One region of the Dinoroseobacter shibae DFL 12 genome, then DNA from elsewhere that is predicted to be linked to it. Evidence: riboswitches for the same ligand, from Rfam matches in the RefSeq annotation. Region 1 holds a riboswitch; the other holds the start of a gene.

The links. Region 1 has a riboswitch for cobalamin ahead of DSHI_RS02830 (DUF1636 family protein). Riboswitches for the same ligand answer to the same signal wherever they lie in the genome.
Positions count from the first base shown of each region.
Region 2: it holds a riboswitch for cobalamin, as region 1 does, so the genes downstream of both, DSHI_RS00805 (CbtB domain-containing protein) here and DSHI_RS02830 (DUF1636 family protein) in region 1, are expected to answer to the same signal.

Region 1 is NC_009952.1:537,289-551,812, reverse strand. Features, by position in the region: gene DSHI_RS02850 (imelysin family protein) at 1-1,247, opposite strand, end outside; gene DSHI_RS02845 (FecCD family ABC transporter permease) at 1,882-2,883, opposite strand; gene DSHI_RS02840 (ABC transporter substrate-binding protein) at 2,925-3,860, opposite strand; gene DSHI_RS02835 (ABC transporter ATP-binding protein) at 3,876-4,649, opposite strand; gene DSHI_RS02830 (DUF1636 family protein) at 4,646-5,053, opposite strand; cobalamin riboswitch at 5,176-5,392, opposite strand; gene DSHI_RS02825 (D-amino acid dehydrogenase) at 5,500-6,759, opposite strand; gene rnk (nucleoside diphosphate kinase regulator) at 6,886-7,317, opposite strand; gene DSHI_RS02815 (hypothetical protein) at 7,368-7,811, opposite strand; gene DSHI_RS02810 (FGGY-family carbohydrate kinase) at 8,324-9,958, opposite strand; gene DSHI_RS02805 (SDR family oxidoreductase) at 9,955-10,680, opposite strand; gene DSHI_RS02800 (SDR family NAD(P)-dependent oxidoreductase) at 11,199-11,966, opposite strand; gene DSHI_RS02795 (SIS domain-containing protein) at 11,970-12,536, opposite strand; gene DSHI_RS02790 (NAD(P)-dependent alcohol dehydrogenase) at 12,533-13,576, opposite strand; gene DSHI_RS02785 (sugar-binding transcriptional regulator) at 13,596-14,524, opposite strand, start outside.
Region 2 is NC_009952.1:161,633-176,156, forward strand. Features, by position in the region: gene DSHI_RS00790 (hypothetical protein) at 1-116, opposite strand, end outside; gene cobW (cobalamin biosynthesis protein CobW) at 415-1,494, opposite strand; gene DSHI_RS00800 (CbtA family protein) at 1,496-2,179, opposite strand; gene DSHI_RS00805 (CbtB domain-containing protein) at 2,201-2,437, opposite strand; cobalamin riboswitch at 2,421-2,642, opposite strand; gene smc (chromosome segregation protein SMC) at 2,831-6,283, shown strand; gene DSHI_RS00815 (lytic murein transglycosylase) at 6,503-7,672, opposite strand; gene cbiB (adenosylcobinamide-phosphate synthase CbiB) at 7,733-8,644, opposite strand; gene DSHI_RS00825 (threonine-phosphate decarboxylase) at 8,641-9,597, opposite strand; gene DSHI_RS00830 (DUF1636 family protein) at 9,594-9,977, opposite strand; gene DSHI_RS00835 (response regulator) at 10,256-10,615, shown strand; gene DSHI_RS00840 (glutathione S-transferase family protein) at 10,717-11,706, opposite strand; gene DSHI_RS00845 (DUF6732 family protein) at 12,042-12,287, shown strand; gene DSHI_RS00850 (sirohydrochlorin chelatase) at 12,284-13,534, shown strand; gene DSHI_RS00855 (precorrin-8X methylmutase) at 14,434-14,524, shown strand, end outside.

The DNA of each region.
Region 1 (14,524 bases):
CTCGGGTTGTCGAGGCTGTCGGAGCCTTCGATCTCGATCCCTTCGGCATTCAACACGGCGATGACCCGCTCGATCGACCTTGTCTGATCCACGAGTCCGTTCACCCCGCCCATGATCAACGCCTCGCCCGCGGCATTGCCTTGCTCCAGCATCTGGTCATAGGCAAACCCGGCTTCGGCGGCGGTCTTGATCCGTCCCAATTGCATCACGGCCATGGCCAGCTTGCCCTGCATCTCGGCATCGAGTGCCGGATCGGCCGCCACCACCAGATCGGACAGGGCCGGCCCCGAGACCAGCGTGCCATCGACGCGGACATACTCTCCGAGATAGACGTTCTGGATGCCGATGCCGTTATAGAAGTGATCGTTATGGGTATTGTCGGCAAAGCAGGAATGTTCCTCTTCGGGATCGTTCAGCATGACGCCAAGCCGCATCCGCTCCCCCGCCGTTTCGCCATATGAAAGCGACCCCATGCCCGTCAAGATCGCGGCGATCCCGGCCTCCGCATCGGCGGTCAGTTCAGCCCGCGCGGCCCCGTCATCGGCCCATTGTGCCACCATCCATTCCAGATCGGATACCAGAAGGTCGGTCGCCGCCTTCAGGAACGCCCCGCGTCGGTCGCAGTTGCCATTGGTGCAATCGTCCCCCGGAGCATAATCGGTCCAGGGCCGGTCGCCTGGCCCGGCACCGTGACCGTTCAGATCCTGTCCCCAGAGCAGGAATTCGATGGCGTGATACCCGGTGGCCACGTTTGCCTCGACCCCGTCCGCCTCGTGCAGCGTTTCTTCCAGAAGAGCCGGCGTGATCTCGGTCGCGTCAACCTCCGCGCCCGACAGCGTGAAAGTCGGGCTTGCAATCACATTGAGGGAGGCAAACGCGTTCTCGTCGGTCGGCCCGCCGTAAGAGGCGTCCACATAGTCGATCAGCCCCTCATCCAGCGGCCAGGCGTTCACCTTGCCTTCCCAATCATCGACGATGGCGTTTCCGAACCGGTAAACCTCGGACTGTTGATAGGGGACGCGCGCAGCAAGCCACGCCGCACGCGCAGCGGTCAGAGCCTCGGCAGAAGGCGTCGAAACGAGGGCGTCGACCGCCGCTTGCAGTCGCTGTGCAGTGATCAGGCTGTCTTCGTACTTGGCCACGGCCATGTCCGCGTAGTGATCCAGAACCTCTGCGGGTTCTGTGGCGAAGGCAGGCGTCGCAAGCACCAGCGCGAGCGCTGTGGAAAGGTGGGGCAGTCGTGTCATCGGGGCTGTTCCTGTATGTGGAGAGATCGTGAAATCGAAAAAAGGGCTGTTGCGCGCCCTAAGGCGCCGGATCAAAAGTCACATTCGAATTGTCGGATCTGTAGCGATCGGCGATCCATTCCGCAGACGTCTCGTCCGTCTCGGCAGAAGCCATGAGCGCCTCCAGCGGATCGGTGTCTGCAAGACGTCGTGCCTGCGCGGTGGATGATTGGCTTGTATTTGGGTGCAACTTCCAGGCCCTGTTTTGTGTCATGCGTCGGGCTTCCCCGACCAAGGGACGGAGTGGCTGGAACTGACGGAAAGTTGAGTTAATCAGTCGGAAAAGTCAACCCGACTGGTTTTGTCAAGAACTCGTCGGGCCGTTTTGTCGCGACTTGCTCGTTCAGGGCAAATCGCTGCACGCGCGTGACTTGGCGCCGGCGAGTTGGTTCGATCTTGCTCTAACCTCAGGTGCCATGTCGGCGTGACCGGATTGGGAGCCATTTCAGACAAGTGTGAACTGCGAAGTGAAACAGGGAAGGACTGCTCGAACAGTCCACAACCCAGGCCTGCAAATCGAAGGGGATCGAACAACCGGCGTGGGGATTGATCAGGGCTTCCTTCGTCCGGTGGCAGAGTATCTCCCACCGCGCCCTCATGCCCGCCGGCGCAGTAGCCAGACAAAGAACGCGCCTCCGATCAGACCGGTGACGATTCCAATGGGTATGTCCTCAGGCGCCATTACGGTGCGGGCCGCGATGTCGGCCCAAACAAGAAAGATCGCGCCGACGAGCGCGGAAGCTGGCAGCACGCGGGCGTAATCGCCACCGACCAGCATCCGGACGATATGTGGGATCATCAGTCCGACGAAGCCGATGATGCCCGAGAAGGCGACCATGCACCCCGTCAGCAGCGCGCCCACGACAAAAACCGACAGTCGAAAGCGGGCGATGGGTATGCCAAGGGTCGAAGCCGTCTCGTCGCCAATCGTCATGGCATTGAGCCGACTGGCATTCGCGAGAAACCAGAGCCCGCAACCGACAAGGATCACCGCCGGAAAGAGCAGCTGGTCCCACTGCGCAAGGCCGAGACCGCCAAGCATCCAGAAAACGACAGTATGGGTCGCGCGCGGGTCGCCAATGAAGATCAGGATATTCGCGCAGGACATGACGATGAAGGACACGGCCACGCCCGCCAGAACGAGTCGGTCGGCACCCGTCGCCTGCGCGAAGCTGGTCACGCCAAGGACAAGCAGCGTGGCGGCCAACGCCCCCGCAAAGGCCAAGAGCGGAACGGTCAGCAGGCCGAGGAACAGCCCGGTGTGCAACAGCGCAAGGATCGCTCCGAATGCCGCACCTGACGAAATGCCGAGCAGATGCGGGTCCGCCAGCGGGTTGCGGGTGACCGATTGCAGGCTGGCCCCGACCAGCGCCAGCCCCGCCCCTACCATTGCCGCGAGAAGCGCACGCGGAAGGCGGATCTCCCAGACGATTGCAGCCTGTCCGGTTGTCCAGTCGGGCGTCAGCAGCCCCGGCAAAATCCGATCCGCCATGATGCCCCAAACCGTGCCAAGCGGCACGGCGACCGCGCCCAAGCTGACCGCGACGGAGATCGAGAGCAGCAGCACCGCAACCCCCGCCACCGTCAGCGACGGCATCACGAAGGCCCGGCGTGCGGGCGCTCCAACCCGGGTCTCGGTCATTCTGCGCGGAACGCTTCGGCGAGCGTCCTCACTGCGCCGATGTTGCGCGGGCCGGGCGTCGCCTCGACGTATTCGAGCGTGACGAACCGGTCATTCCTGACCGCAGACAAGTCAGCGAAAGCGGGGTTTTGCATCATGAAATCGCGCTTCTGCGCCGCCGTGACGTCGCCATAGTTCACGATCACGATGACCTCGGGGTCGCGTTCCACCACCGCCTCCCAGCCGACGGTCGTCCAGCTCTTTTCGACGTCGTCCATGATGTTGGTTCCGCCCGCGGCCTGGATCAGGGCATTCGGCATGGCGTAGCGGCCGGCAGTGAAGGGCATGTCCTCGCCACTGTCATAAACGAAAACGCGGGGGGCGTTCTCCAGAGGTGTCATTTCGGCAAGGATCGCATCGAGTTCCGCGCGGTAGCCCGCCACCAGCGCCTCGGCGCGTTCCGCGACGCCGAAGATACGTCCGAGGTTCAGGAGATCGGCGTACATGTCATCCATCCGCGCGGGGGGCTTGTCCATGATATGGGTGCAGCTTTCGGTCAGCTCGTAAACCTGGATGCCAAAGGGCGCGAGTGTGTCAGGCGTCACCTCGCCGCCGACCCGCATGCCGTAGTTCCAGCCCGCGAAGTAGAAATCCGCACCCGCGCCGATGAGGACTTCCTTGGATGGGTATTTCTCGGAAAGTTCCGGCAACTCCCCAACATCCGCGCGCATGGCTTCGTCGAGCTTGTTCCAACCATTGATGCCGGTGAAGCCGACCATTCGCTCTGTCAGCCCAAGCACGAGCATCATTTCGGTCAGATTGACATCATTGGACACGGCCGCCTTGGGAGGGGCGTCGAACGTAACCTCGCGATCGCAGCTCTGGACGGTGACAGGATGCGCAAAAGCCGGGCCGGCAAACGCGAGAAGGGCGAGGGAAAGCAGGGGTCGCATGTTGGATCCTTGGGATTAGAGATGGAACGTCAGGTGAGGGTCGCCGCTGGGCGCAAGGGTCTGGCGCGAGACGCGGACACCGAAGGCGCGCGCGATCAGATCTTCGCTCAACACCTCGCCCGGCGGGCCGCAAGCCAGAGCCTGGCCGTCCGAGAGAACCAACACCTCATCTGTGTGGGTCGCGGCCAGATTGATGTCATGGAGCGAGGTGACGATGGTCGGACCCAGGGTGCCGATCAGGTCCAACACTTCCAGTTGATGGCGGATATCGAGGTGATTGGTCGGTTCGTCCAGAACAAGCAGCCGTGGCTCCTGCGCCAGTGCGCGCGCGACCATGACACGCTGACGTTCCCCGCCCGACAGTGTTCCGAACATGCGATCGGCAAAGGCCGCAAGGTCCAGCCTGGCGAGGGCGGCGCGCACGATCCGGGCATCGCTGTCCCCAGCCGAGGCCAGGCCACTGCGATGTGGTGTTCGGCCAAGGGCCACGATCTCGCGCACGGTCAACGCGAAGTCGGTGGGCTGCTCCTGCAATACTACAGCGATCGAGCGGGCCACCTCGCGGGCTGAGATCGACCAGATGTCCACTCCGTCCAGCAGCACTCTTCCGCCGGCAGGGCGGAGATAGCGATAGAGCAAACGCAGCAGTGTGGACTTGCCCGCGCCGTTCGCTCCGACGACGCCGAGTATACGGCCAGGGGCCAGCGCGAAGGAGGTCGGGTGCAGGACGGACGCGCCACGCTTCGGAGCCCAGCTCAGATCCTCGACCAGCAGAGCGGCGGCCGTCACTGGACCGGCCCCGCCTCGGCGACGATCAGTGCAGCCGGCACGCGGGCCAATGTCGTGCGCTGCAGCTTGCCCGGCCGCGTGGTCGAGGAGCACCAACCGTCGTCCAGGTCGCGATACTGCCGTGCGAAGGCAACGAGATCTTCGATGTCCTGCCCCGGCTCGATGTCACCGAACAGGTACGTCGCCTTGGCGGATGCGTGGTAAGCGACAGTGCAGGGTCTATCGCAGCCGGCCATACAGGCCACACCCGAAATCTCAAAATCGTTCGACAGGAGACCTCCGGCCGCTTTGAGCGCCGCGCGCAAGCGGTCGATCAGCTCAAGGCCAGGGCGGCAGTCGCGGCCCTTGTGTCGGCACGACGTGCAGATCGTGATCCTGTGGGAATGATATCCGGTTGCGTCCATGTCGCCCTCCGCGAATACGCGAGAGCGGACATCGGACATGCAAACCGGAGCGGAACGCGCCCGTATGAAACATCATGACCTCCTGCCCAGACACCCCGCCTGGTCGAGTTGCATTTGGCGCCGAAAGCGCACCATCGATGGCAGGTCTCCTGACTCGCGGGTCACGGCTTCCCCGAACCTTCCCGGACCGCATCGGTCCAGTGGTGTCCACGGGGTCGCTCACCGCTCACAGTTGCGGGGGCAGTCACGGGTTTGGTGCCTGATGGCTACGCCTCACCGTGTTCCCTTTTCATCCCTTCACCCTCGCGGGTTTCGGGAACCATCGATCAGAGCATCGCTTGAATACCAATCCTGGTCAAGAACAAGCGCGGATCAGGACCCAGTTGGCCAACACAAGCCAGCGACAGGTTCGATGCGTTCCCTAGAGCTTCGTTGTGTTTGACTGATCACCGCGCGTAGCGCGCCGCTGTCAGCCCCTCCATCGAGATTTCAGGCGGTTTTCCCATGACCACATCGGCAACGGCCCGGCCCGAGCCACAAGCCATGGTCCAGCCCAGCGTCCCATGCCCGGTGTTCAGGAACAGGTTTTCGTAACGCGTCGGGCCGAGAACCGGCGTGCCATCGGGCGTCATCGGGCGCAAACCCGTCCAACCTTCGGCACGAGAGAGATCGCCGCCCTTGGGAAACAGATCGCCAATCACATGCCGTACCGTGTCGGTGGCATGCGGGCCCAGGCGATTGGAATAGCCCACGATCTCGGCTTGCCCCGCCACGCGGATACGATCGCCCAAGCGGGTGATCGCGACCTTGTGCGTCTCGTCCATGATCGTCGATTGCGGGGCGAACGCGTCGTTCGTGACGGGGAGCGTGACGGAATAGCCCTTGACCGGATAGACCGGCAGCCTGATCCCGATGGGGTTCAGAACGTTCACGGCGTAACTGCCCATGGCACACACATAGGCGTCCCCGGAAATACGCCCGGCAATTTCCGTGTCCACACCCGAGATCTTGCCATTCTCGACGGCGATGGCCTTGATGGTTTGGCCGTACTGGAACTCAACGCCCATTTCGATGCACTTGTCGGTCAAGGCAATCGTGAACATGCGGCAATCGCCGGTGCGGTCCGAAGTCAGGCGTAATCCGCCGACGAATTTTCCGCGGACTTCCGCCAAGGCCGGTTCTACTTCTATACAGGCATCGCGCCCGAGCACCTCGTATGGCGAGCCGTACTCGGCCAAGACCGCTTGATCGGCCTTGGATGCTTTCATCTGTTTGGCGGTGCGGAAAAGTTGCAGCGTGCCCATCTGGCGTCCGTCGTATTCGATACCGGTGTCGGCGATCAGATCCGGCATGACATCGCGCGAATAACTGGACACACGCACCATGCGCCCCTTGTTGATCGCGTAGCTTTCGGCGTTGCAGTTGCGCAGCATCTGCAGACACCATTTCCACATGGTCGGGCTCAGGAGCGGCATGATGAACAACGGACGACGTTTCATGAACATCCATTTGACCGCCTTGAGCGGAATACCCGGCGCCGCCCAAGGCGAGCTCATCCCGTAGCTCAACTGCCCCGCGTTGGCGTAACTCGTCTCCAGGCCCGGACCGGTCTGACGGTCAATGACCACGACCTTTACGCCTTGCTTGGCCAGGTAATATGCGGTGGTGACGCCGATGACGCCCGCGCCCATGATAACGACTTTCATGACAAGCCACTTTCCTTGATCAGGTTTGTCACGATCGAGACCCAACCTGCCGTTAATTCTCTTGCTGATGAGCGCCACCTTACAGGAAGGGCGCCGGTCAAACCGGGGAAATCGCGATGCGCGGCGTCACCGGGTCGCTGCGGGTTGTTCCACCTGAATGATGGTCAGCATCCGTCGCTGGTTTCCCCTTGTCTCCCAGTGGAAACTGGCGCCTTCCGCCAAGCCCAGCAGGGCGACACCGATCGGCGTCGTCACGGACACCCGGAGCCGGGCAATATCGGCCTCTTCGGGATAAACGAGGGTCACGGACTTTTCCTGTCCGGTCGCCTCATCGCGATAGGTCACCCTACTCCCCATACTCACGACATTTTTCGGCATCTTGGAGGGTGCCACGATACGCGCGCGCGCGATTTCGTCGAACAAACGGTCCGCAAGTGCGGGCTGACGCCGCATCATGCCGTCCGCCAGCCCCTCGAGATGCTCGAGATCATCCGCATTGATGACAATTTTCGGAGAACGTTTGGTCTGCTTTTTCGTAGCTTGAAGTGATGTAGACATCTGAAAATGTCCTTCTTGTTTAACTGTGGAATGTGGAGTCGGGGTTGAGGTCAGGTCGCGTGGTCAACTGCGATCACGGCAAGTCTGCCAATGCGACCATTCCCGAAGAGCAGAGGGGCACGCTGCCCCACCTGCATACCGATCAATGTAGCGCCCAAGAGCGACGCTACCGGAATGAGAGCACTCGTTGGCCCCTTGCGCACGCGGTGGACCAGTTGCCCCCTTAGGGGGTCACCACCATCGATCGCGTAGGTAACGCGAGATCCCCCAACCACGAGATCGCCCTGGTGCAGGTTTTCCGAGGGCCGTGTGTTCATCACCTTGTTGGCAAGCACGTAGACCAACAGTTCCGAGGCTGGCGGTATCGCGCACACACAACTTTCCAGATGCTCTTGCAACTGCCGGTAATCCGCCGCAGGCAAGCGGGTCCGTCTATCCTGCAAGGCGCCGGATGAAGGCTCAAGCTCTACTTCCGGGTGATCGAGATCGAACATGATTTCTCCTCGGGGCGAACGCCCGCTGTCACGATTTTTGCAAGTGAGGAGACCCCGGGAAGTGTGTTAGGCGCAGGCGCCTAGTCCCCCCGGGGAAGCGGGCGGTTCAGCAGTAGAAATCGGAAATGATCTACGTGTTCCAGCATGCATCGAACGTAGGGACTGGCATCGCTGTCGTCAATCTCGGTTGCTTTGCACCGGCACGTTTGCGCGGTCCTTGGCCAATGGCCCAGGATCCACACAAACCGCGGTAATTTTGGCAGCCCAAGCTCTGACAGGCGCCGAGTCCAGAGTCAGCCCGTTTGCACCATCCGCTTCGAAAATCATCCACCCGAAAGCCCGAGAGAGCACTTCATAGCGACCCTTGCCCGAAAGCGCATCATGATCGCTGGTAGGCTCTGCCGAAAAGGCTTGCAGGGAACCTCACTCGCGCCTGAAGACGACAGCCGTCAAGGTTTTGCGCTTGGCAACCGAGACCGGTACTGGCACTGGCGGCAGGAGCGTCAGACTGTTCAAACCGACCCCTTCGGCAAGGCCACCATGGCTTGTCGGACCGTTTGATCTGCCTTTTGCAGCATCTCGAAGGCCTCGAAACGTTTTTGATGCAGCGCCAAGATCTCGGCAGACGACGGGTCGAAGCGTGCTTTGACAGACGACATCGCGGACATTGCCGATTGGATTGTCGGATACGCCCCAGCCGCGACCGCTCCCAACATCGCGGCGCCAAGCAACACGGGTTCGGCCGAACGTGTCGACAGCACCGGAAAACCGCTCGAGTCCGCCAGAAGCTGCTTGATCGTATCGCTTTCCCCGGCACCGCCGCTGACCACGATGGTCGAAGGTCGCACTCCATGCTGGCCTTGCGCCTGCATGATCTGCCTCAGCCCGTATCCGACGCCGAGGACCGCGGCGACATACGTAGCAAGGAGGTCCTCGAAATCCGCAGACAGCGTCAGGCCCAAGATCGCGCCCGTGGCCCCCGGGTCTGCAAACGGGGCGCGGTTGCCGAGGAAATCCGGCACCACCACGCGCGCACCGGCGAGCAAAGCAACTTCGCTTTTTTCCGAGACGCGGCGGTCAACTTGGCGCAGGAGATAGGTTTGCAATGACAGCCCCTCGGCCCGGGCGGCTGCCTCGGCCTCGGCGCTGGCGGGATGGACGGTCACGAGATGCGCAATGGCTTCGCCCGCTGCGGATTGGCCCCCTTCGGACAACCACATGCCTGGCACCATGGCAGAGTAATAGGGCCCCCAGACACCGGGCACCCTGTGCGCTTCGGGCGATGTCGACATGGTGCAGGCCGAGGTGCCAAAGACGTAGGCCATCGTGGCCTCGGGACCGCGCTCGGGATCGGCACCGACCGTGCCGATCCCGCCCGCGTGCGCATCGATCAATCCCGCTGCAACAGGTATCCCGGCCAAAAGGCCCATCTGAGCGGCGGCGCCATGGCTCAGGCCTTGGGCCAACGCAGATCCAGGAGGCACTATCTCAGTCCCGATGCGGGAGAAGTTCTCCGACGCCAGTTCCCGCAAACCGATTTCTTCGAAATAGCTGTTATCCCATCGATCCTCATGCGCGAGGTAGGTCCATTTGCATGTCACCGTACAGCAAGAGCGTGCCAGTGACCCGGTTGCGGCCCAGGTAAGGTAGTCGACAAGATCAAAAAACTGCCCGGCAGCCGCGAAGCTCTCAGGCATGTTCTCCCGCAGCCAAAGCAGTTTCGGGGTCTGCATCTCCGGCGAGATCGCACCACCGACAAATTCCAAAACGGGATACTCCTTGGCGTTTATCCGAGCGGCTTGATCGGTGGCACGCTGGTCCATCCAGACGATGACATTGCGCGCGACATCGCCCGAGGCGCTGACACTGAGCGGGCGCATGTCGCCGTCCAAGGCAACCAGGGAACAGGCCGCGTCGAAGCCGATGCCGCGGACCTCTTGCGGAGAGATCCCCGCGTCGGAGATTGCCCCACGCACGCAGCTGCAGACCGCCTGCCAGATATCATCGGAGGACTGCTCTGCGATGTTGCCAAGTGCGCGCCACATCTGGATGTCGTGCTTCCTGCTGGCAAGAAGGGTCCCTTCGAGATCAAAAACCCCTGCGCGGGCGCTGCCCGTGCCGACATCGACACCGATAAAACAGGTCACAAGTCCACCGCGTTTGGCAAAAGGACGAGGTCGCGGATCGTCACGTTGGAAGGCCGCGTAAGCATGAAAACGACGCAGTCGGCAACGTCCTTGGGTTGCATGAGGCTGCCTTCGGCCAAGGCCTGTTCCATCTTGGGCTTGGGCCAGTCATCCAACAAGGCCGTCACGACCGGTCCGGGCAGTATCGCGCCGACGCGCACACCGTGTTTGGACATCTGCCGCCGGACGCTGTGGGTGAAGGCTTGCACGGCATGTTTGGAGGCGGTGTAAATCGGCTCCCACACTACGGGGATGACGCCTGCGACCGAACTCGTCAGGATGACGTCGCCCGAGCCCTGCTTCGCCAGGTGCGGCAAGACCGCATGCACAGATCGGAACGCGGCATTGATGTTGAGGTTCAGCACATGATCCCATTCGTCGGGATCCCCTGCGAGGACATCGCCACCGACATAGGCGCCCGCGTTGGCATGGAAAGCGTCCAACCGTCCGGCTTTGTCCAGAATTCGGGACAACATCTGCGCCACGCTCGCCTTGTCCATCAGGTCCGTCACGATCGGAACGGCCTGCGCGCCGAGCTCGGCGCGGACCTCTTCCAAAGCCGTTGCGTTTCGATCTATGATGGCAACCTTGGCCCCCGCGTCGATGCACGCACGCGCGCAAGCCAAACCGATCCCCGAGGCGCCCCCCGTGATTGCCACGACCTTTCCAGACAAATCCGTCATATCTGCGCCTTTCCGTTCAAACCTGGTTTCCGGGCTTACCCATAGAAGAGGTGCATACCCCGCCAAATGACTGCCGCCGGACTGCCCTGGATACTATCGGTATGCTCCAGCGAGTCATCGGCAGTCTCTTCCGCGCTCGGCCTTGTATCTACTGCGCATGGTTCAAAGGCGGCGAGAGTACATACCGAGTTGCCCAGTCTGACCGACCGAACGCTGCGCTGGCTAAGACCACCTGTCAGAGCCAGGACATCAGAACCAGCGACTTGCGCCACGGCGCTTATCCGGAATTCAGGCGGCATCGGGATTTCCTTGTGTCCAGGCCTGCTGGAACTGACCAGAAAAGCAAAAGATGGGCAGAATTGCGCACCAGCGGGATTTCCGCTTGAGACCCGCCGTTATGAAAGCGATTTCCAGCCAAACGCATTCACGGCAATGCCCCCCGTTCTGGTTTACCTTCGAGATGACGCGTTCCGCAGCCCGGCGCAGAGCGCAACTGCCCTTGTGGACGCAAGGGCTAGTCATATGCTGGAATACCCACCTTCGATCATCATGACCGCGCCATTGACCAGGTCCGAAGCGGGCGACGCCAAGTACAATGCCATATCCGCGATCTCGATCGGCTCCCCAAATCGCCCGAGTGGCGTGCGGGCAATGAAAGGGTCTTTTCTCTCCGGCGCCGACCACAGTTCCTTGCCCATTTCGGTCAGCACCACGGTGGGGCAGATGGCGTTGACCTGCACATTATGCGGGGCCGCCTCGGTCATCAGGGATTTGGTCAGGGCATTGAGCCCCCCCTTGGAGGTCGCGTAAGCCGCATGGTCTTTCAAGGCGATCACACCTGTCTGCGAGGATATGTTGATGATCTTGCCCTGTTTGCGCTGCATCATCCCGGGCATTACTGCCTTGGATAGAATGAATGGCGCGGTCAGGTTGACGGCCAGCGTGCGTTGCCAGTCGTCGAGATCATAGTTTGTCACCGGGCCGGTCACGGCAATGCCAGCCGAATTCACGAGAATGTCGATCTTGCCAAAAGCGGCAAGGGCTCGGTCCGCGACGTTCTGCGTTTGATCCGGATCGGCCAGATCGCCGGTGATCGCCGCGAACTGGCGCCCCGTGGTCTTGATCTGCGCGCCGAGATCCGTCAAGCGGTCCAAGTCACGTCCTTGGCCGACAATATCAGCGCCGGCATCGGCGAACACCTCGGCAATGGCTCTGCCGATCCCGGATGAGGCCCCGGTGACAAGGGCGGTCTTGTCTTGCAGGCTGAAGCGGTCTTGCCAAGGCATTGTCTATTCCAGGTTTGTGTGATTGGCGCGCATGGCCTCAGGCGCGACCTCCATAAGGGCACGCAAATCGAGCACGAGGATTTCGAAGAACAGAAACATGTATACCTCGTAGAGCGAGCCCATGGGCAGGATCGAGGTGGTCTTGTCTCCCTGATCTGCAGCCATCGTCTGAGCCGGCAAGGTCACACAAGCATCGACACTTCGCGGTACCGCACCGCCTGGTTCCGCGGTGATGCAAATGGTAGCGGCTCCGCTCAATCTGGCGACCTCGACCAGCGCTGCGACGGTCGCAAACTGGCCGGGACCGGCGCTGACGAACAACAGATCGCCCTGTCCCACCGGAGGCGCCGTCATGTCGCCAACGACATGTGCGTCGCAGCCCAGGTGATAAAGCCGCATGGCAAGCGCCTTCATCATCAGGCCTTCACGACCGACGCCGTAACACAAGATGCGCTTCGCACCTGCCAACGCCTGCGACAATGTCGCGACCTGCGCCAGCACCTCGGCCGAAAGACCGGGACGAAGCTCGTCCAGCAATCGATCTGCAAGCCCGTCGAGAGCCAAGGTCATGACGCCCCCATCTTGATCTGGATCTTGACATCGGTTGGTCGTGCTTCCACCGCTCGGTCAAAAGCCGCGATACTGTCTTCGAAGGGAAAGGTTGCAGAGATCAAGGGCTTCAGATCGACCTTGCCCGATGCCAACAGGGCGATGGCGCGGTCATACATGTTCGCATAGCGGAACACCGTTTCCATTCGCAGTTCCCTAGACTGGGCCAGAACGATGTCCACCGGCACCGGATCGACCGGCATCCCGACCCAGACAACGCAGCCGGCGGGCGCTGCGGCTTCCAACGCTGCCTGGATAGACGCGGCCGCACCCGCGCATTCAAAGACGACATCGGCCCCCCAACCCTCTGTCGCCTCTTGCAGAACCTCCGCCGGGTTGTCGCGAGGGATCAGGATCGGGTGGATATTGTCATAGCCCGCAGCAATCGCCAGCTTGTCTTCCACAAGATCGGATACGAACACCTTCGCACAACCACCGGCCAGAGCGGCAAGTGCGACCATCACGCCGATGGGCCCTGCACCGGTGACCAAGGCCACATCCCCGGGCTTGATCCGGGCCTTTGCAGCGGCCTGCATCCCAATGGCGAAAGGCTCGACCATCGCTCCTTCGGCAAAGCTCACGTGATCCGGCAGTTTGAATGTGAAGGCCGCGGGATGCACCACCGAGGGCGTCAGGCAACCGTGCACAGGCGGCGTTGCCCAGAACTGTACCGCGGGGTCCACGTTGTAGACGCCAAGCTTGGAGGCCTTGGAACTGCCATTGGGGATGCCGGGTTCCATACACACCCGGTCGCCCAACGCCAGATGCGTGACCGCCGCGCCAATTTCCGTGACAATGCCCGCCGCCTCATGACCAAGAACCATTGGTTGCTTCACAACGAAGGGGCCGATCTTGCCATGCGTGTAATAGTGCACGTCGCTGCCGCAGACCCCGACAGTATCAATCGCGATGCGGACATCCTCTGGACCAAGCTCGTCGGGAAGATCGATGTCGCGCAGCGCCAGCTTGCGCGCTGCTTCTAATACGAGTGCTCTGGCCATGTGCGCTCCTCCGTGTGGGTCATTTTGCGCGATCTTCCAGCAATGCGACGGCTGTGTATTCGTCGGTGACCAGCGTGTCGACAAAGCCACGGGTCAAAGCTGCGTTGATGACGGCAACCTTGTGCAAGCCACCCGCCGCGAGAATGACGTTGTCGATCTTCGCCATATCATCCAATGACATCCCGATGACGCGCTGGTTCAACGGGTGGTCGATCAATTCGCCCTTAGCATCCAGAATATGCCCGGTGATGTCCCCCACCCCGCCCAAGGCGCGCAACTCATCGGCTGTAATCCCGCTCGGCAAGGCATCCTGCACCAGCAGGGAGCTTTCCAGATCGCCGGTTGCGAGGGCAATGGCCTGGCAAGAGCGGATCTTCTCGAGCATGTCGCGGATCACGTCCTGTTCGACGAACAAGGTGCGGCTTTCCGCGCTGCCCGCGTATAGGGGTGCAGTGAAAAAGCTGTGTTCCGCATTGCAGAGATCCGCAAGGCGCGTCGTGATTTCGTATCCATTCACATCGGAGCCGCGCGACACGCCCCCCATGATCGACACGATCTCCAGATCAGGACGATCCAAGGGTTGCATGTGCCGGGTCGCCATATTGAGCGTGTTGCCCCACGACATGCCGAAATGCGTGATCTCTTTGTCGCGCAGCAACTCCCCCAGTAGTCCGCCAAGCCCTGCGCTGACCAACTGGGTCACCGAACGCGCATCCTGGGGGGACGGCACGACAACCGCCTGTTTCAATCTGAACCTGCGTTCCAGATTCCATTCCAGTTCGGCTGCTGCGGCGAAGACGGAGTCGATGTTGACGCGCAAGATGCCACGGCGACGTGCCTCGCTCAGTGCTCTGTTGACCCGAAGCCTCGTGACGTTGAATCGCTTGGCGGCTGCGGCCTGGGTCATGCCTTCGAATTCACACGCCCAAGCAAGGCGCACCAGGAGCT
Region 2 (14,524 bases), 380 kb from region 1:
TTCGGTCCCGTCAGGTCGGTCAGGTCCGGTCGTGTCCGTGCCTTGGGCGGGACAAGCAGTTCCTGGGCGTTGGGATCGAAAGGTGAGCTCCGGAATATCCGGATTTCGCTAGGCATCATGTGTCTCCGAACCTGGATACAGGTTCAAACCCCTCAGACCAAAGTATGACACGCGCGCCGCCTAAAGACGAGGCTCAAATACAGGTTTTCTGCGCGTGAGGGGCGGTATCTGCGCGGTATTGCAGGCAAAACTTGTCCGAGATTAAGATTTCAGCTGGGCACCGAAAACACCGGCTCTCCGGAATGGCGTCAGGCGCGCCGGAAAGGGGTTTTGGGCGAATCCCCCTGATCGGTTTGCGCGGCCGCCTTCACGAAGCGCCCGCGCGATGATCCGGCCTGAGCGATAACCGAAGGCTTACGCAGCCAGCGCTGCCGCGATCGCCACGCTGTCCAGCCCGGCCTGTCCGATGACCACCAGGCGCGTCTCGCGCGTCTCGTCCGCGCCGAGGGGGCGGTCGAAATAGGTCTCTATCCGCGGCCCGACCGCTTGCAGGGTCAGGCGCATGGGTTTGCCCGCCACGGCCGCGAACCCCTTCAACCGGAGGATGTCGTGATCGGCGATCACGCGCGCGACATGGGCCGCGAAGGCGTCCGGCTCGGTGATTTCCGGCAGGGTGACGACGAAGGACGTGAAGGCGTCGTGGTCGTGGTCATGGTGGGGGTGGTCGTCATGGTGATCGTCGTCGTGATCGTCGTGATCATGGTGGTGGTGATGGTGGACCTCGCTGCGGGCCTCCAGATCGTGCTCCGCCCCGATGCCCTGGCCCAGCAACACATCCACCGGCAGCGCGCCATGGGTGGCGCGGACCACCTGAACCCCGCCGCGGGCCTCGGATTTCAGCCGCTCGGTCAGCGCCTCGGCCTCGGCCGGGGTCAGCAGGTCGGTCTTGTTGACCACCAGCATGTCGGCGCAGGCGACCTGATCCTCGAACAGCTCCGACAGGGGTGTCTCGTGGTCGAGGTTCTCGTCCAGCTTGCGCTGGGCGTCCACGGCGGCCACGGAATGTGCAAAGCGGCCCTCGGTCACGGCCTTGCCATCGACCACGGTGACGACCCCGTCCACGGTCACCTTGGTCGAGATCCCGGGCCAGTTGAAGGCTCGCACCAGGGGCTGCGGTAGGGCGAGACCGGAGGTTTCGATCACGATATGATCGGGCGGGGTCTCGCGGGCGAGCAGCTTTTCCATGGTCGGAATGAAGTCGTCGGCCACGGTGCAGCAGATGCAGCCATTGCTGAGTTCCATGATGTCATCCTCGCTGCAGGTTTCGTCCCCGCAGCCCTTGAGGATGTCGCCATCGACCCCGAGATCGCCGAACTCGTTGATGATCAGGGCGATCCGCTTGCCGTTCGCATTGGCGAGCATGTGGCGGATCAGGGTGGTCTTGCCGGCGCCGAGAAAGCCGGTGACGACCGTGGCGGGGATCTTTGCGGGCATCTCAAGCCTCCTGTCGGGAGTAGAAATAGGCGGCGAAGAAGCCGAGGGCGGCCCAGCCGGCGGCGGAATAGCCCAGCGACATGGCCGCAAAGCTTGCCGCAAGTTCGGCCGGGGTGACGCCGAAATAGGTGTCGAGCACCGGAGCGCCGATGATCTGCGGCACAAGCAGGAGCGGGATCGCCAGCCAGGGCCAGAGACCGCGCCCGAAGGCCAGAAGCCACATCGCCAGACCCGCGCTGAGCAGGGTCGCCAGCCACCAGGCCTGGCGCGGCCCGATCTCGGCGCCGACGGAGCCGGGCAGGACCGGGGGTTGACCCATGGCCGGGGCAAGCTGGATCGCGACGAAGCCCGCAAGACCCCAGATCAGGCCCTGGCGCGGGGTGATCTTGGTCAGCTTCTTCGTTTCGGCCAACGCCATCAGCGCCACCAGCAGCAGCCCGAAGCCGGTGTAGGTCACGATGTTGAACGCCACGGTCAGGCCGTAGCGCACCGGCTCGGCCGCCAGGTCGACCTCGGCCCCGCCGCGCGGCGACTGTGGCGTGCCGTCCACGGCGAAATGGACCTTCTCCCCGGCCTCGTAGAGCTCGCCCTCCAGAAGAGACGAGGTCACGAACGAAAATTGCAGGAGGGCGGCAATCAACCCCGCTGCAAGCCCAGCGAACACAGCGCTGGTCAGCAATTTCATGGACATGTTGTCAGGCGCTGCTCAGTGGCAGGGAAAGGCCATGGCGTGGCGCTGGTCGTGGGCCGCGTCATGCAGGATCGTGGCTTGCGCGTAGCCCGACAGAAACAGCAGCAGCAGGCCCGCGGCCATCGCGGCAACGATGCCGGTGGTCGAGGTTGCGGCGCGCGCGATTGCGGCGGTCTGGGTCGTGGTTTGGGTCGTCATGTCGTCTCTCTCCATGCCCGTCACACCCGACGGGCGGCTAAGGGTGTCGCGCATGGCTGGTCTCCTGGCTCGCGGGTCATCGGGGTGGATCGGCCTTCCCGGGGCGGGCCCCAGTGGCATGTCGATCTCCCTCTCCGCATACAGTCGCGGGGGCGGCTGAGGCTTTGGTCCTCCGGTTTGGATCGGACCGTTCCACATTCCCATTTGATCCCCCGGGCGCTTGGCGCGGGCACGGGGAACCATGCCTGACTGTTCTGCGCCCGTGACACCGGAGGCGTCAAGTCTTCATTGGTCGCAGGTGCAGCAATTCAAGCCTGCCTCATTTAGCGGCCTGCGCAATATATCGCGGATTTCAAGTTATCCACGACGATATGCAGTGGCGGGATTGACTCGATGGCCCCTGGTCGTGACCCTTGGAGATCGAAGAATCATGCCCGGAGACCCCCGATGCGGTTCACCCGTCTGCGCCTCAATGGCTTCAAGAGCTTCGTCGACCCGACCGATCTGATCATCGGGGATGGGCTTACCGGGGTGGTCGGACCGAACGGCTGCGGCAAGTCCAACCTGCTGGAAGCCTTGCGCTGGGTGATGGGGGAAAATCGCCCCACGGCCATGCGCGGCGGCGGCATGGAGGACGTGATCTTCGCCGGGGCCGCGAGCCGCCCGGCGCGCAACTTTGCCGAGGTCGCGCTGATCCTCGACAACTCGGACCGGCGCGCGCCTGCGGGGTTCAACGATACCGACCAGTTGGAGATCATCCGCCGGATCACCCGGGATGTGGGCTCGGCCTACAAGACCAACGGCAAGGATGTGCGGGCGCGGGATGTGCAGATGCTGTTTGCCGATGCCTCGACGGGCGCGCATTCGCCCGCGCTGGTGCGGCAGGGGCAGATCTCCGAGTTGATCAACGCCAAGCCCAAGGCCCGTCGGCGCATCCTCGAAGAGGCGGCGGGCATTTCCGGCCTCTATCAGCGGCGGCACGAGGCGGAGCTGAAGCTGCGCGGGGCCGAGACCAATCTCGACCGGGTCGACGATGTGCTGGAGGCGCTGGCGGCACAGCTTGCAACCCTGGCGCGGCAGGCCAAGCAGGCGGCGCGGTATCGCGAGATCGGGGCGCAGCTGCGCCGGGCGGAGGGGCTCTTGCTCTATCGGCGCTGGCGAGAGGCGGATGAGACGCGGCTCGTGGCCGTGGGCGAGCTGACCGCGCGCACGACCGAGGCCGCCGCGGCCGAGACCGCGGCACGTCAGGCCGCGAAGGCCCGTGTGGCCGCGGACGAAGCCCTGCCGCCCCTGCGCGAGGAAGAAGCGATTGCCGGCGCAGTGGTTCAGCGGCTCCATGTGCAGCGGGACACTCTGGCCGATCAGGAAACCCGGGCGCGGGAGGCGATCGAGACCCTGACCGGACGGATCGCGACGCTTGAGGCCGATATCGCCCGGGAAGAGGAGTTGAACCGGGACGCGGGCGAGACCATCGCCAAGCTGGACTGGGAGCAGGCGCAGATCGCCAAGGCGTCGGTCGGACATGACGAGAAGCTCGCGGCGGCGGCAGAGGCCGCGCAGGCGGCGAGCGAGGTTCTGACCGACCGGGAGACGACCCAGTCGGAGATGACCGAGGATGTCGCCCGGCTTGCCGCGCGGCACCAGTCGACCCAGCGGCTGCTGCAGGAGGCGGGCCGGGCCGAGACCCGCGCGCAGGAGCAGGTGGGCCGCGCCGAGGCGGCCCTGTCCGAGGCGCAGGCGGGTCTGTGCGATGCGGAGACGCGGTTTGTGGCTGCGGAACGCGATCAGCAGGCCGCCCAGGGCGAAACCGAAGCCGCCGAGGCGGCGCTGGCCGCGGCAGAGGCGGAGCGCTCCGAGGTGCAGGGGGCGGAGGCGGAGGCCCGCGCTGCCCGTTCCGAGGCCGAGGGCGAGGCGACCGCGCTCCGGGCCGAGGTCGGCGCGCTGGAGAAGCTGGTGGACCGGGCGCGGGCCGAGGGGGGCCAGGTGCTCGATGCCGTGACGGCGGCACCCGGGTACGAGGCGGCGCTGGGCGCGGCCCTGGCCGATGACCTGAAGGCGCCGGAGGTCGAGGGCGACCGCTCCGGCTGGCACTTGCTGCCGGGCTATGACGCGGCCCAGAAGCTGCCCGATGGCGCGGCGCCCTTGTCGGCCCATGTAGAGGTGCCCGCTGTGCTGGCGCGGCGGATGGCGCAGGTCGGTCTGGTGGACCGGGCCGAGGGCGCGCGGCTGCAACCGGCGTTGAAGCCGGGGCAGCGTCTGGTGTCCCGCGAGGGCGATCTGTGGCGCTGGGACGGGCTGGCGGCGCGGGCGGAGGATGCGCCCTCCGCCGCCGCGGCGCGGTTGCAGCAGATCAACCGGCTGGCAGCACTGAAGGCCGATCTCGAGGCCGCGGAGGCCAAGGCGGCCACTGCGCGCGCAACCCATGAGGGCCTGCAGGCGGCCATGCGCGCAGCGACGGAGGCAGACCGGGCCGCGCGAGAAGCCCGCAAGGGCGCGGAGCGCGCGTTGGGCGAGGCGAGCCGGGCGCTCAGCCGTGCCGAAGCCGACCGCAATATCATGGCAGGCAAGCTCGAAACCCTTGGTAGTGCGGTCAGCCGGTATCGCGACGAGGTGCTGGAGGCCCGTAAGGCCGTGGCCGAGGCGCAGGCGGCCCAGGCCGATCTGGGCGATCTGGAGGCCGCGCGGGCGCAGGTGGAAGCGGTGCGTGTCACCGTCGATGCCGCGCGGATGACCATGCTGGCCAAGCGGTCCGCCCATGACGAGCTGCGCCGCGAAGGCGAGGCCCGCACCCGCCGCAGCCAGGAGATCACGACCCAGATCAGCGGCTGGCGGCACCGGCTGGAGACCGCCGAGGCCCACAAGGGGGAGCTGGAAGGGCGTCTGGAGGCCAGCCGTGCGGAGTTGAAATCCGCCACCGCCGCCCCGGAGGAGATCGCCGCCAAGCGCGACGCACTCGCCCATGAGATCGCCCGCGCCGAGGCCCGCAAGGCCGCGGCAGCCGATGCCCTGAGCACCGCCGAGGGGGCCGCGCGCAGCGCCGAGCAGGCGGAGCGGGACGCGGAGCGCGCCGCTTCCGAGGCGCGCGAGGCGCGGGCCCGGGCCGAAGCCCGGGCCGAGGCCGCGGCGGAGACCGTGACGCTCGCCGCCGAGCGCATTCAGGAAGCGCTGGAGGTCACGCCGCAGCAGCTGCTCGACACCCTGAAGGTCGGCCCGGACGCGATGCCCGCCTCCGACGCCATCGAGGCGGAGGTCAACCGGCTAAAGCGTCAGCGCGAGGCCATGGGCGCCGTCAACCTGCGCGCCGAGGAAGACGCCAAGGCGGTCGAGGAAGAGTATGACGGGCTGGTGGCCGAAAAGGGCGACCTGGAAGGGGCGATCGGCAAGCTGCGCACGGGCATCTCCAGCCTGAACAAGGAGGGCCGCGAGCGGCTTCTGACCGCGTTCGAGCAGGTGAACGACAATTTCGCGATGCTGTTCACCCATCTTTTCGGCGGGGGCGAGGCCAAGCTGGTTCTGGTGGAATCCGACGATCCTCTGGAGGCGGGGCTCGAGATCATGTGCCAGCCGCCAGGCAAACGCCTGAGCACCCTGAGCCTGCTGTCGGGCGGCGAGCAGACGCTGACCGCGCTGGCGCTGATCTTCGCGGTGTTCCTGGCGAACCCCGCACCGATCTGTGTGCTGGACGAGGTGGACGCGCCGCTCGACGATGCGAACGTCACGCGGTTCTGCGACCTGTTGGACGAGATGACGCGGCGCACCGAGACCCGGTTCCTGATCATCACCCACCACGCGGTGACCATGGCCCGGATGGATCGCCTCTTCGGCGTGACCATGGGCGAGCAGGGGGTCAGCCAACTGGTGTCGGTGGACCTGCGCAAGGCCGAGTCGCTGGTGGCCTGAGTTGTAAAGGGCGGGCGAGCGATGCCGCGCTGGATGGTGGGCGACCGCGCATGCGACCGGTCAGGCAGGCGGCCTAGCTATGCAATCAAGAGCAGCTGCCATTTCCCATCCGGCCCTGAGGAAGGCCGCTGAGACGTGCAACTCTTGCGTAACATGTCTGCCAAGGAACAAGTCTGCCAAGGACTTGCTTAAACGCTTGGCCCGGGTGGTCTCCGGAGGCTACAGCCTCCCCAAGAGAGCCGGTGTCGGCCAGGCATCTGCGGGCAGGCCGAGGCGCTGTTGTTCGGCGCGGACCGCGGCCCGGGTCCGGGCCCCGAGAATACCGTCCACGGCGCCCACATCGTACCCACGGGCCGCGAGCTTCTGCTGCAACTGCTTCATCTGCGCGTCGTTCAGACCCGGTTCCGGATTGCCCGCGTCGAAAACCGGCGCGCCTGAGAGCCGGGTGGCGAAATAGGCCGCCGTGGTGACGTAGACGAAGCTCTGGTTCCACTCGAAGAACACGTCGAAATTCGGATAGGCGAGGAAGGCCGGGCCCTTGCGCCCCTGGGGCAGGATCAGCGCCGCCTCCAGCCCGCCTGCGATCTCGCCCCAGCGCGGGGTAACGCCCAGCCTGGCCCAGTCGCGCCCGGATTTGCGGCTGTTCAGCCCGGTCTCCGCCCAATCGAGATCCGCAGGCACCGAAACCTCCTGCAGCCATGGCTCGCCCTTGCGCCAGCCCAGTCCGCTGAGCATGTTGGCACCGCTCAGGAGCGCATCGGGCGCCGAGGTTTTCAGGTACACATGGCCGTCGCCGTCGCCGTCGATCCCCTTGGTCAGGATGTCCTCCGGCAGCATCTGCACCATGCCGATCTCGCCCGCCCAGGCGCCGGTGGTGCGGGCGGGGTCGAAATCGCCCGCCTCGTAAAGCTCCAGCGCCGCGAAGATCTGTGGCCGGAACAGTTCGGGCCGGCGGCAGTCATGGGCCAGCGTGACCAGCGAGTTGAGCGTGTTGAAATCGCCCTGGACCGCGCCGTAATCCGTCTCCAGCGCCCAGAGGGCCAGCAGCACGCCGCGCGGCACGCCGAAGCGCGTCTCTGCCGCATCGAACACCGCGTCGAAGCGGTCGGCATTGCGGCGGCCATTGTCCATGCGGTTCTGGCTGATCACCCGGCGGGCGAACTCGGTGAAGGGCATCTTGAAAACCCCTTGCGCCCGGTCGGCGCGCAGGGTGCGGGGGTCCTGTGCCGCCGTGCGGAAGAAGGCATCCACGGTTGCCTTTGCGTGGCCCTTGGCCTGTGCCTCGGTCTTCAGGCCTGCCACGAAGTCCGAAAAGCTGCCGCCGCATTGGGCCGCGACGGGACCGGCGAGGCCGAAAGAGAGCAGAAGGAGCAGGGAGAAACGCAGCATATTGCACACCTATGGGCAGTTTGATTGAACGGTAGCAGGCCCGCGCGGTCCCGCAAGCCCTCAGAGCACGGCGATCAGGGCGGTCAGGGCCAGCATCGCGCCCCAGGAGCGCCAGAGCGCGGTGCAGGCGGCCTCGATCTCCGCCGGGCCGGGGGTGCGGGTGCCGTCGGGATGCACGAAGGGAAAGTCGCGGATCGCGCCCTCGTAGCTGCGCGGGCCCGACAGCGCGACATCGAGGCTGACGGCCATGGCCGCCTCGGGCCAGCCCGCGTTGGGGGAGCGGTGCAGGGGCGCGTCGCGCAGGATCACCGGCCAGCCGCCGGGACGTCCCGCAGCAACCAGGATCACCAGCGCGCTGATCCGCGCGGGCACCCAGTTCAGCAGGTCGTCGAACCGCGCCGCGGCCCAGCCGAATTCCGCGTAGCGCGGGGTGCGGTAACCGATCATGCTGTCGGCGGTGTTGGTGATCTTGTAGAGCAGCAGCCCCGGCAGGCCCCCGATCAGGAACCAGAAGGCCGGCGCGAGCACCCCGTCTGAGAAATTCTCGGCCCCGGATTCGATGGCGGCGCGGGCAACCCCGGCGGCATCGAGGGGTTCGGTATCCCGCCCCACGATCATCGCGACCTTGGCACGGCCCGCCGCGAGGCTGTCGCTCAGGCCCGTCGCGACGGCGCGCACATGGTCCACGAGGCTGCGCTGGGCGAGAAGGATCGCGGCAAGCAGCACCTCGACCACGGGGCCGAGGGCGGCCAGGCCCGCACCGAGGACCAGCGCGCCGAGGCCGAGGGCGATCATCACCAGGATGCCGCGAAAGCGCAGGTCACGGTGCTTGTTGAGCCGCTTGTCTGCGCCCGCCACCAGACGCCCCATAAGCACCGCCGGATGGGGCAGGCGGGTCCAGAGCCAATCCGGCTCCCCGAAGACCGCATCGAGCAGGAGCGCCAGAAGCAGGAGCGCCGCATGCTCCGTCATGGGGTCAGCGCGCGCGCGACACGCCCCCAGTCTGCCTCCGTCCCGGGCAGGCCGAGGCGCAGCCAGCGGTCGGAATAGGGGAACCGCCGGGTCCAGATCTGGCGACGCGCGAGGCGGTCCTGGGCCGCGCTCGCGTCGGGGGTGTCGTAGAGCCGAAAGAGGCCAGTGCCCCCCGTCACCGACCAGCCGAAGCCCTTGGCCAGCGCGTCCAGCCGGGCCGCGTCGCGGTCCAGCCGGGCCCGTGTCTTGGCGGCCCAGCCGGCGTCACGCAGGGCCAGCGCGCCGACGCGCAGGGCAGGCCCGGATACCGCCCAGGGCCCGATCCGGTCGCGCAGGGGGGCCAGGGTTTCGGCCTGTCCGATGGCAAAGCCAAGCCGCAGACCCGCAAGGCCCCAGAACTTGCCGAAGCTTTTCAGGATCACCGTGCGGGGGCGCGCGGCCAGTGGCATCAGGGACGCCTCCGGCGCAATATCGCAGAAGCTCTCGTCGAGCACGGTCAGGGCGCGGTCGGTGGGGATCTCTTCGGCCTGCCAGAGCCTGCCGTTGGGGTTGTTGGGATGCACGGCGACGAAGGCCGCCCCGGGGCCGGTACCTTGGGCCCAGCCATGGGCGGCGAAGGCGGCGGCATGCTCGTTATAGGTGGGGCCCGGGATCTCTACCCGGCTGGCGGGGACGAGCCCCGGAAGGGCCGCGATCAGGGCCGAGGCGCCGGGTGCGGGCAGGATATCGAGCCCGTCCGGGACCGCCCAGAAGTCGCGCGCCGCGGCCACCAGGTCTGAAAACGCGCTTTCGTCCGGCAGGGCGGTCCAGTCCGGGCCGGGAATGTCCGGGATCGGGTAGCTGACCGGATTGATCCCGGTGGACAGGTCGAGCCAGGCGTCCCGCGTCCCGCCCCACCGGGCCGCTGCCGCATCCAACCCGCCGCCATGGTCGCGGGGCGCGCTTGCCGTCATGGGGTGTCGTCTTCGGGCGGCAGGGGCGGGTGGCGCGTGACGAAGTGCCCTTTCACGCCCTGGGGCCAGGTCTTGTAGGGCACTTGGCCACTGTCCGAGACGGCGTGCAGCGCCGCATAGCCGACGATTGCCTCGGCGGCCTCGCCCGAGGCTTCGAAATCTCCGAGGGTATAGGTGATCTTGCCCGCTGCCTGCACGGTGACATTGCACCCGGAGGTGCAGCCCATCAGGCATGAATGGCGCCGCGTGCGGACCTCGGGCTGTGCAGCGGCGGCGGTCTCGATCAACTCGGCGAGAGCTTCGCCATCGGTGCGGCCCGGCGCACGGGCGTCCCAGTCCGTGCGCTTGCACGTGTCGCAAATGGTGATCCAGGTCGTCACAACATGCTTCCTTTGCCTCTGCACGGTCAATGCGCCCGCATGAAACGTATTTCAGACCCGGGTGCAATCCCGTTCAGGTGCCGCTGTCAATCCGTCACGGAACCAGGCTTTGTGGCAAGTTCGCGCCTCAATCCATTAAGAATGAGAGATTTTTTGCCGATAGGCCGAAAAAACGATCAGTGGATCAAAATTGAATGCGCATTTCCGATTGATCTGGTCTAGGATGGTGTCCGTCAGCGGTTTCAGGCGCATTGTCGGGAATCGGCTACGGGGGAAGAATGCGAGTTTTGATCGTCCATGGCGAAGCCGGCCTTGCCGGCATCTGGGCGGCGCACCTTCGGCGCGGAGGTGCCGTCGTCGATTGCGTCGGCGCGCAAGAGGACGCGGTGCGGCACCTCAGCACGCATCCGGTGGACGTCGTGCTTCTGTCTCTGACCCTGAGTCAGGGCAGCGCCTTGGCGATTGCGGACTATGCCAGCTACCGGCGCCCGGATACCCGCGTGATCTTCGTGAACAACACGCAGTTCTTCAGCGACGGCTCGATCTTCAATCACGTGTCCAACGCGCGCGCGATGATGCCGGAGGACACCCCGCCCGAAGATCTGACCGCGATGGTCGAGCATTACGCCACCCACTGAACCGCCCGCACTTTTTACGCAGCCGCCTGGGCAGCGCGCAGCAAAACTCTTGAGCAAGAGTTTTGCCAAGGATTTTGCTTAAAATCCTTGGCTGTCGGAGGTCAGGCGGCGATCTGGCGGTCGCGGCCGTGCGGTGCTATCCAGTCGATCTGCGGATTGATCGGAATGATCCGGTGCGGATTAATCGTCTCGTGGCTGTAGTGGTAGTGCCGCACGATGTGGTCGAAATTCACCGTCTCCGCCACGCCCGGCCATTGGAACAGCTCCCGCGTGTAGGCCCAGAGGTTGGGGTAGTCCACGATCCGGCGGCGGTTGCACTTGAAGTGCAAATGATAGACCAGATCGAACCGCACGAGCGTCGTGAACAGCCGCCAGTCGGCCTCGGTGATCCGGTCGCCCGCGAGGTAGCGCCGAGTGCCCAGCCTGTCTTCGACCCAGTCCAGGGCCGCGAAGAGCGTGGTGACCGCCTCGTCATAGGCTTCTTGCGTGGTGGCGAAGCCCGACTTGTAGACGCCGTTGTTGATGTCGGAATAGACCCGCGCGTTCACCGCGTCGATCTCGGTGCGCAGGGCCTCGGGATAGAAATCCTGGGTATCGCCCGTGATCCCGTCGAAGGCATTGTTGAACATCCGGATGATCTCGGAGCTTTCGTTCGACACGATCGTCTTGCCGGCCTTGTCCCACAGGATCGGCACCGTCACCCGGCCGGACACCTTCGGGTCGGCCTTGATGTAGAGATCCCGCGCGAAGGGCAGGCCGTAGAGCCGGTCGCCCGTCGCCCCGTGATCGTCCGTCTCGAAGGTCCAGCCATCGCCCAGCATGTCGGGATGCACCACCGAGATGTCGATATGCGGCTCCAGCCCCTTCAGCTTGCGGAAGATCAAAGTCCGGTGCGCCCAGGGACAGGCCATGGAGACATAGAGGTGATAGCGCCCGCTTTCGGCGGCGAAGCCACCACTGCCGGTCGGGCCGGGGGCGCCGTCCGGGGTGATCCAGTTGCGGAACCCGGCCGTGCTGCGCACGAACTTTCCGCCCGTGCTTTCGGTGTCGTACCAGGTGTCGTGCCAGATGCCGTCGATCAGCTGTCCCATGGAAATGCTCCTTTGTCCGTGTCCAACAGGTAACCCGGCAACCTCCGGTAAAAAACGCGCATGACCGCAGGGAGGTTCCCGCATCCGCGCACACAGCCCGTGCCGCCGGGGCGCGGCGCTTTGGCCCGCCGCGGTGTCGCGAAAGGGTTTGCGCGCAGGCGGGGCGGGCGATATGACCCATCCGACGACGCCCGTTTCGGGCCAGAATGGTTGCCATTGCGACGGCTGACCCAACCCGGGGGCCCGTGCATGGATCGTCAGGCTGTGATGCCGCCCCGGCGGTGTCCTGCGTGTGGCCAGGTCTGGATGGGCAACTGCTTGAAAGGACCGCGCCGATGCCCCTGCTGCCTCTTTACTGCCTTGCCGTCCTTGCGGGGATGAGTGCCGCACCTGCCCTTGCCCATCCCGGGCATCTTGCGGGCCTTGCGGGCCATGACCATTGGGTTGCGGGCGCGGCCATCGGGGCGGCGATCGCCATCGGGCTGTTCGGGGCGCTGAAGGGCAGAAAGTCGCGCGCGGATCACCAGCCCGAAGAGGCCGCGGACGCCGCCGAGGCCGACAGTGCCGAGGCCCGGACATGAGCGCCCCCGCGACCCCCAAGATCGGCGTGATGATCTGCGGCCATGGCTCGCGCAGCCAGGCGGCGGTGGACGAGTTCGCGATTCTGGCCGAGAAGCTGCCGGTGCACCTGCCCTCGGGCTGGGAGATGGAATACGGCTATCTCGAATTCGCCAACCCGGTGATCCGCGACGGGCTCGACCGGTTGCGCGAGAAGGGCTGCGACCGGGTGCTCGCGGTCCCGGGGATGCTGTTCGCGGCGATGCACTCCAAGAACGACATCCCCACGGTCCTTTCGACCTACGCCGCCAGGCACGGGATGCAGATTTCCTACGGGCGGGAGCTGGGCGTGGACCCCAAGATGGTTGCCGCCGCCGGGGACCGGGCGATGCAGGCCGTGGCCCGCGCCAATGCCGAGCTGGGCGAGGTGGCGCTGCACGAGACCTGCCTCGTGGTGATCGGGCGCGGGGCGTCGGACCCGGACGCCAATGGCAATGTCGCCAAGATCGCGCGGCTGGTACAGGAGGGGCTGGGCTTCGGCTGGTGCGAGGTGGGCTATTCCGGCGTGACCTTCCCGCTGGTGGAGCCGTGCCTGCGCCATGTGGTGAAGCTGGGTTACAAGCGGGTGCTGGTGCTGCCCTATTTCCTGTTCACCGGCATCCTGATCGACCGGATCTACGGCTTCACCGACCAGGTCGCGGCGGATCACCCGGAGATCCAGTTCGTCAAGGCGGGCTACTTGCGCGACCACCCGGAGGTGTTGCGCACGTTCGCCGAGCGGGTGATCGAGCAGATGTCCGACACCCCGCCGCCCAATTGCGGCGATTGCGGCTACCGCGCCCAGGTGCTGTCGCTGGATGCGGGCGAGACCCGTCTGATCACGGCCGAGGAACGGACCCATCCGGCCTTCGGCGCGGTGCCTCCGTCCACCTGCGTGATGTGCAAGTACCGCACCGCCGTGCTGGGCTTCGAGGGCGAGGTCGGCGCCGTGCAGGAGAGCCACCATCACCACGTCGAAGGGCAGGGCGCCTCGGCCCCGGGTTCGAACGTGGCCGATTGCACGCTCTGCGACACGTTCTGCACCGGAATGTGCCGGTTGGAGGCGCAGGCGCGGCACGACCATCACCACCATCATCACGGGCACGATCACGGCCACTCCCACGGCCACGACCATGACCACGAGCATCACCATCATCACGCGCCCTACCCCCATGCCAAGCACCCGCACGGGCCCGAAAGCGCGCGCAAGACCGTCCGCACCGCAGAGTGATGCGCAGGGCCTTCTGCAGTTACCTAGTCGCGGACTGGTCGGCGAACGGGACGCCCAAAACCGGCAAGGACAGTATCTGGGTCGCGCTCGTGCAACCCGATGCGCGCCCCGTGGTCGAAAACCCGTCCACCCGCAAGGCTGCCATGGCGCTGATCGAGGAGTTGATCGCCGCCGAGCAGGAGGCCGGGCGCCGGGTGCTGGCGGGGTTCGACTTTCCCTTCGGGTATCCCGCGGGCTTTGCCAAAGCCCTCGGCGACGGCGCAGGCTGGCAGGAGGTCTGGGCCCGGATCGCGGCGGAGGTGTCGGACGGTCCGGACAACGCCAATGACCGTTTCGATGCGGCCGCGCGGCTGAACACCCTGTTCCCGGGCGCGGGTCCGTTCTGGGGCAACGGGCTCAAGCGCGACATCCCCGGTCTGCCGCGCAAGCTGCCCGAGGGCTATGGCACCACCCTGCCCGCGCGCCTGCGCCACGCCGAGGCACAGGCCCGCGGTGCGCAGGAGGTCTGGAAGCTCTCGGGCGCGGGCTCCGTGGGGGGGCAGGCCCTGATGGGGATCGCGGCACTCGAAGGATTGCGCCACCGGATCGGGGCCGCTGTCTGGCCGTTCCAGCCATGGCGCGGGGAGGGCCCGGTCCTGGCCGAGGTGTTCCCGTCCCTGACCGACATCCCCCACCTGGCGGGCCGGGTGCGCGACGCGGTGCAGGTCGAAAGCCTCGCGCGTGGTTTGGTGCTCCTCGATGCGGAGGGACGGCTTGCCCCCTTGCTGGATGCCGCCGAACGGCAGCCGGAAGATGTCCGCAGCCATGAGGCCAGCATTCTCGGGCTCGGCTACGAGGCGCTGCTGGGCCGGGCGGTGAAGTCCGGGCTGGGCGCCATGCGGGCGGCGTCCGGCGCCGGGATGCGCCCCTATGAGCGCGATCCCAAGGCGATCTACGCGCAGTCCTTCAAGACCGTGCGGGCCGAGGCCCGGCTGGACAGGTTCCCCCGCG